DNA from 2 places in the Dickeya dadantii NCPPB 898 genome. Region 2 is predicted to be linked to the other one. Evidence: predicted binding sites of a transcription regulator. Region 2 holds the regulator's gene; the other holds the start of a gene.

Region 1 (3,700 bases), 410 kb from region 2:
CGAATGGTGGCGCGGGCAGTCGGTCAGCATCAGTCAATCACAGAGAGCCACGCTGCAACGCAGCGCTGGCAGCACGGATTCGGCACTGGCGGCGGTATATATTCCGGCAGGGTATGGCGAAGTACAGAGCGCGGCTTACAGTAAGCTGCTGGGGCAGATCATTCATCCCTGGTTCTTTAATCAGTTGCGTACTGACGAACAGCTGGGCTATGCCGTGTTCGCCACCCCGGTTTCGGTCGATCGCCAGTGGGGGATTGGTTTCCTGCTGCAAAGCAACAGCCAGCAGCCCGCCTACCTCTATCAACGTTATCAGGACTTTTTCGGTAAGGCGGAGCAGCGCCTGAACGCCATGAACGCAGAGACGTTTGCTCAGAATAAGCAGGGGTTGATCAATGCGCTCAGTCAGCCGCCGCAAACGCTGGATGAAGAGGCGGCCCGTCTACGTGGCGATCTGGAGCGGGAGAATTTTGCCTTCGATACCCGCCAGCAGCTGATCGGACAACTGGCGTCCATTTCTTCGACGCAGTTAACCGACTTTTTCCGCCAGGCGCTGCATCCGCAGGGGCTGGCGATTTTGTCCCAGGTTTCCGGCAGTGCGAGCGGGCAGGCGGACTACGCCCGGCCGTCGGAATGGCAATCCTATGCCTCTACTTCCGCGCTGCAACGGACGCTGACGCTAAAACCGGTGGAGCAAAAGGTGGAACAAAAACAGACGGAAACGCAGTAAGAGTAAGGTGCTGGTGAGATTCTGAAATACCTGTGCCGGGATAATGGCCGGCACAGGAAAAGAAGGGGAGCAGTGTGAGTAACGCGTGGCGATGAACCACGCGTTATTTGCCTTACAGGTCGATGACCAGAATCTTGGAACGACGCTGGTAGTTGTAAAGCTCCTGCTTGCGCTTCGGCAGCACGGCGACCTCCGCCGGCTGGAAACCGCGTTCCTGGAACCAGTGGATGCTGTGGGTGGTCAGCACGAACAGGCGTTTGAGTCCCTGCTGGCGGGCCTGTACGGCGATATGGTGCAGCAACTGATCGCCACGCGACGAGTTGCGGTATTCCGGGTGGACCGCCACGCAGGCCATTTCACCGATACTCTCTTCCGGGAATGGATAGAGCGCGGCGCAGGCGATAGTCAGATTATCGCGGACCACCACGGTGAATTTGTCTATCTCCATTTCGAGTTGTTCGCGCGAACGGCGCACCAGAATGCCTTGCTGTTCCAGCGGGCGAATCAGCTCCAGAATGCCGCCGATGTCATTGATGGTCGCCCGGCGGATTTGCTCGGCGCTTTCCATCACGATCTGGGTACCGATGCCGTCGCGGGAGAACAGTTCCTGCAACAGCGCACCATCTTCCTGATAGCTGATCAGGTGGCTGCGGCGTACTCCGCTGCGGCAGGCTTTTACCGCGCCGCGCAGGAAACGCACAATCTCGGAGTTATAGTCGCCGGCTTCCTCCAGTGACTGGATGCGCTGTTGGGCTTCGTCCGGCAGCAGTTCGGACACAATGCTGCCTTCGATGTTGGTCACGCCCTGAGAGGCGCAAAAACCGATCATCTTTTCGGCCCGGAGTTTGATAGCCAACTGGGTGGCGACTTCTTCCGACGTCAGGTTGAAACTTTCGCCGGTGACGGAAACCGCTACCGGGCCCAACAGCACGATGGCGCCGCTGTCCAACTGGCGATGCAGCGCTTCTTCGTCGATGCGGCGAATGCGCCCGCTGTGGCAGTAGTCCACGCCGTCATCCACGCCCAGCGGCTGGGCAATGATGAAGTTGCCGCTGACCACGTTAATGTGCGCGCCTTGTAGCGGCGTGTTCAGCAGGCTCATCGACAGCCGGGCGGTGATGTCCAGTTGCAGCATGCCGGCCGCCTGTTTCACCAGTTCCAGCGTGGTGCTGTCTGTCACGCGGGTGTGCTTGTGGTAGCGGGGCTCGTAGTTATGGGCCATCAGGTTCGCATCGATCTGGGGTCGTGCGCCATAAACCACCACCAGCTTGATGCCGAGACTATGTAACAGCCCGATATCATTGACGATTTTGGCAAAATTTTCATGCTCGATAGCTTCGCCGCCGAGCATAATGACAAACGTTTTACCGCGATGTGCGTTGATGTAAGGAACTGAGTGGCGGAAGCCTTGAACCAGTTCTGTACTACGTTCCTTCACTGCGAGCCCTCTTTGAATTTTTATTCGATATTTTCGTATTTTTATTCCTCGTAAACCAAAAGGCAAGCGATAACTTTTCGGTCTGGCCCGATAGTTCAGAGAAGTCTGCTTATCACAGTAAAAAACATAAAAATGATTTTTGCATGACAGCCCGATGCGTATTAGTTAAAGTTTTTGACGTTTTTATCAATCTGCCTGATTTCTTTAGCCATTACCGGAGTTGCATGTCTGATCCGAAGCACCATCTGACCCGTCGTCATTTATTACAGGGCGCCGCCGCCACCTGGTTACTGAGTATCAGCGGCATCGGGCTGGCCGCCGTCTCGCAGGTGCTTGCCGTGCGGGTGTGGCCTTCTTCTTCCTATAGCCGTGTGACGCTGGAGTCCAGCCAGCCGCTCAAGTACCGCCAGTTCATGCTGGAAAATCCCGAACGTCTGGTGGTGGATATTGAAAACGCCTCGTTGAATAGCGTGCTGAAAAATGCCGGCCGGCAATTCGAACGGCCGGATCCTTTCATCAAAACGGCGCGTGCCGGGCAGTTTGACAAGAATACCGTGCGTCTGGTGCTGGAATTAAGGCAGAAGGTCAATCCTAAACTGTTTACGCTGGCGCCGGTCGCCGGCTTCCGAAACCGTCTGGTGATGGATTTGTACCCCGCCGCCGGTCGTTACGACGAGGCTGATGATCCGCTGCTGGCGTTGCTGGAGGATTACAATAAAGGCGAACTGGAACGGACGCTGCCGCCGGAAAGGCCCAAAGACGGTAAGGCGGGGCGCGAAAGACCGCTGGTTATCATGCTTGATCCGGGACACGGCGGCGAGGACCCCGGCGCCATCGGCAAAAACCGGACCCGCGAAAAAGACGTGGTGCTGCAAATTGCCCGGCGCCTGAAAGCGCTGATCGAGCGTGAGCGCAACATGAAGGTCTACATGACCCGCAATGAGGATGTGTTCATTCCGCTCAAAGTGCGGGTGGCTAAAGCGCGCAAACAGCGCGCCGACCTGTTCGTCTCTATCCACGCCGATGCCTTCACCAACCGTGCTGCCCGCGGTTCCTCGGTGTTTGCCCTGTCAAAAAAAGGCGCGACCAGCTCTGCGGCGCGTTATCTGGCGCAAACCCAGAACGAATCTGATTTGATTGGCGGCGTCAGCCTGAGCGGCGATCGTTATCTGGACAGTACCATGTTTGACATGGTGCAAACCCTGACCATTAACGACAGCCTGAAATTCGGCAAGGAAATTCTGCATCGGCTGGGAAAGGTCAATCATCTGCACAAAAACAGCGTCGACCAGGCCGGATTTGCGGTGCTGAAGGCGCCGGATATTCCGTCGGTGCTGGTGGAAACGGCGTTTATCAGCAATCTGGAAGAGGAACGCAAGCTGCGTACCAGCCGTTTTCAGCAGCAGGTGGCGCAATCGATTCTGGAAGGGATCAAAGCCTATTTCGCGGCTCAGGTGCGGTAATCGCCGAAAGGCGTACTGTGCCGGGGAGAATTGCCTGAACGACAGGCATAAAAAAACACCCTTTAGGGTGTC
Region 2 (3,700 bases):
GAGCATGAACCAGAGACAGACCAAAGCGTGCTGCGGCCTGGCCCATGGACAGGGTTGCCGACCCGCCGCCGGCTTTCGCTTCCACGACTTCGGTACCTGCATTCTGAATACGTTTGGTCAGATCAGCCGCTTCCTGCTCGGTGAAGCTCACGCCCGGAATCTGTGACAGCAACGGCAGGATGGTAACGCCGGAGTGGCCGCCGATAACCGGTACGTCAATGGCCTGCGGCTGTTTGCCTTTCAGTTCGGCGACAAAAGTACTGGAACGGACAATGTCCAGCGTCGTGACGCCAAACAGTTTGTCTTTGTTATATACGCCGGCCTGCTTCAGCACTTCGGCAGCAATCGCCACCGTGGTATTGACCGGATTGGTGATAATACCGATACAAGCGGTAGGGCAAGTACGGGCAATTTGCGAAACCAGGTTACGCACAATCCCTGCGTTCACGTTAAACAGATCGGAACGATCCATCCCCGGCTTACGGGCCACCCCGGCAGACATCAGTACAATATCCGCGCCTTCCAGAGCAGGGGTAGCATCTTCACCGCTGAAACCTTTGATTTTCACATCGGTGGGAATATGGCTCAGATCGACAGCCACACCCGGCGTAACGGGGGCGATATCATAAAGAGAGAGCTCTGAACCTGAAGGAAGCTGGGTTTTGAGGAGAAGGGCAAGGGCTTGACCAATACCACCAGCGGCTCCGAGAACTGCAACTTTCATCCTAAACTCCTTATTATGTTAAGTAAAATTACCGTGGATGCGTTTAGTTAAAAACGTTTATGCTCGCGAGAGAAGCCAGGCGTCAGACCTGTTTTCAGAGGGCCACTACATAGGTCCGCAGCGAAAAATAGGCACGCAGCGATAACGCACTATGTGATTAATAATAAACTAACAATCTGCCCGATATCTGAAAGGTAATTAAAGTAACAGGCAATTGCGGTGCGCCCCGGCATAAGCCCACGACTGATTAACGGGTGTGTTACATTACACCGACCATCAGCCTCCAAACAACATCATTTTGATAACATTTATTTTACTTTTATGTGATGAAGAGCACGTTTTTTGACACCCTGGTAAAGTATTGCCCCGCCGCACATGAAGTCCGATGTCTCAGGCCAACAATCCGGTTTTATACGCGCTCATATTGCATAAAAATTCATTCAAATGCATAATGGCCGCATGTTCTACTTTTTCCCGGACACGGTGCAGAATGCGTAACTCTACGAAACAAGAAGACTTGGTTAAGGCGTTCAAGGCGCTGTTAAAAGAAGAGAAATTCAGCTCGCAAAGCGAGATTGTGCAAGCGCTGCAGGACGATGGTTTCGAGAACATCAACCAGTCCAAAGTATCCCGCATGTTGACCAAGTTTGGCGCGGTGCGTACCCGCAACGCGAAGATGGAGATGGTTTACTGTCTGCCTGCCGAACTGGGTGTTCCCACCACCACTAGCCCGCTGAAAAACCTGGTGCTGGACGTCGATTACAACGACGCGGTGGTCGTGATTCACACCAGCCCCGGCGCTGCGCAGTTGATCGCCCGCCTGCTGGACTCACTGGGCAAATCGGAAGGAATTCTCGGCACCATCGCCGGCGACGATACCATTTTTACCACGCCAGCCCGGGGCTTCAGTGTCAAACAGTTGTATGAAGCAATACTGGTATTGTTTGAACAGGAACTGTAATGCTTCTCCGCCCCGTCATCCGTTTGAGGTGGAATAGCCAGACCATCACAACGCCGGTAATTCGGCCAGCGGCCAACGCGGCCGAACCGTGATGCCAAGCTCATCCGTCACGCCCTGGGCAAGGCGAACCGCTCCCGCATAAGCAATCATGGCGCCGTTATCGGTACAGAATTCAGGGCGGGCATAGAACACGTCGCCGCCTCGTTTCGCCATGATGTCCGCCAGCCGCTGGCGCAATGTCCGGTTGGCGCTCACGCCGCCAGCCATTACCAGCCGGCTGAACCCGGTCTCGTCAAGCGCTCGCCGGCATTTGATGGCTAGCGTATCCACCACCGCATCTTCGAACGCTCGCGCGATATCCGCCTGCGTTTGCGGATCGCTGCCGTTTTCACGGATAGTATTGGCGGCGAACGTCTTCAGCCCGGAGAAACTAAAATCCAGACCGGGTCGATCAGTCATCGGCCGGGGGAAAACAAAGCGACCGGCATGCCCGCCTTGTGCCATTTTCGACAGCAACGGCCCACCCGGATAATCCAGCCCCAGCAGCTTGGCGGTTTTATCGAACGCCTCGCCGGCCGCATCATCGATAGACTCACCCAGCAAACGGTATTCGCCAATACCGGTAACGCTGATCAACTGGGTATGACCGCCGGACACCAGCAACGCGACAAACGGAAACGCCGGCGGGTTGTCTTCCAGCATCGGCGCCAGCAAGTGCCCTTCCATGTGATGCACCGGTATGGCCGGCACATTCCAGGCGAACGCCAGCGAGCGCCCTACCGTTGCACCGACCAGCAGCGCCCCCACCAGACCCGGGCCGGCCGTATAAGCGACGCCATCGATATCGCCGTGCTGTAGCCCGGCTTCTTCCAGCGCCGCCTGAATCAGTGGCACGGTTTTGCGAACATGATCGCGAGAGGCCAGCTCAGGCACCACGCCGCCATAATCGGCATGCAATTTCACCTGGCTATAAAGCTGATTCGCCAGTAGTCCGGCCTGCGTGTCATAAATCGCGACCCCGGTTTCATCGCAGGATGTTTCAATACCCAATACGCGCATTGCTGTTTTCACTCTCGTTTACATTTACGGCGGCCCGCCACGGCTGCTTGATTCAGGCGGGGCATAGTCTATCATAAGCCAGTCCACAGACGAGCGAACCGGCGCCGCGCGTTTTATGATCGCTGACGCACTTTACAAACGCGCCACAGTTGCAGTAGAATTCCGCACCATTTTGAAAAGGCTGGCACAAGGCCAGCAGCAAACCGAATTTACTAAGGTGAGAGGCACATGCCGGTAATTAAAGTACGTGAAAACGAGCCGTTCGACGTCGCTCTGCGTCGTTTCAAGCGTTCCTGCGAAAAAGCGGGTGTTTTGGCTGAAGTTCGTCGTCGTGAGTTCTATGAAAAACCGACTACCGAACGTAAACGCGCCAAAGCTTCTGCTGTGAAACGTCACGCCAAGAAGCTGGCTCGAGAAAACGCACGCCGCACTCGTCTGTATTAATTTTCTGGAGGTGTATCCTCCACCGCGTGATTAATCCGCAGACTTAGCAGTTGCATACGAAGGCCGTGCTTTCCGAAAGGAATGCGCGGCTTATTGTCGTTTATAAACGTATATAGATAAGGGGCTTATGGCTGGACGTATTCCCCGCGTATTTATTAATGACCTGCTGGCTCGCACCGACATCGTTGACCTGATCGATGCGCGCGTCAAACTGAAAAAGCAGGGCAAGAATTATCACGCGTGTTGCCCGTTCCACCACGAGAAAACCCCTTCGTTCACCGTTAACGGTGACAAGCAGTTCTACCATTGCTTCGGCTGCGGCGCCCACGGCAACGCGATCGATTTCCTGATGAATTATGACCGTCTGGAATTTGTTGAAAGCATTGAAGAACTGGCAGCGATGCACGGCCTGGAAGTCCCTTACGAAGCAGGCACCGGTCCGACCCAGCTCGAACGCCACCAGCGGCAAAGTTTATACGAGCTGATGGAACAATTAAGCGCTTTTTACCAAC

What was found. The regulator ArgR, encoded in region 2, controls arginine synthesis, uptake and breakdown. The targets are predictions, from matches to a motif close to ANTGAATAAAAATACANT.
Region 1: the regulator ArgR is predicted to act here: its motif matches at 2,177-2,194, upstream of argA (amino-acid N-acetyltransferase).

Annotation. Positions count from the first base shown of each region.
Region 1 covers NZ_CM001976.1:1,045,528-1,049,227, forward strand. Annotated here, with positions in the region: gene ptrA (pitrilysin) at 1-727, shown strand, start outside; gene argA (amino-acid N-acetyltransferase) at 840-2,165, opposite strand; gene amiC (N-acetylmuramoyl-L-alanine amidase AmiC) at 2,390-3,628, shown strand.
Region 2 covers NZ_CM001976.1:631,160-634,859, reverse strand. Annotated here, with positions in the region: gene mdh (malate dehydrogenase) at 1-724, opposite strand, end outside; gene argR (transcriptional regulator ArgR) at 1,215-1,685, shown strand; gene tsaD (tRNA (adenosine(37)-N6)-threonylcarbamoyltransferase complex transferase subunit TsaD) at 1,731-2,744, opposite strand; gene rpsU (30S ribosomal protein S21) at 2,973-3,188, shown strand; gene dnaG (DNA primase) at 3,316-3,700, shown strand, end outside.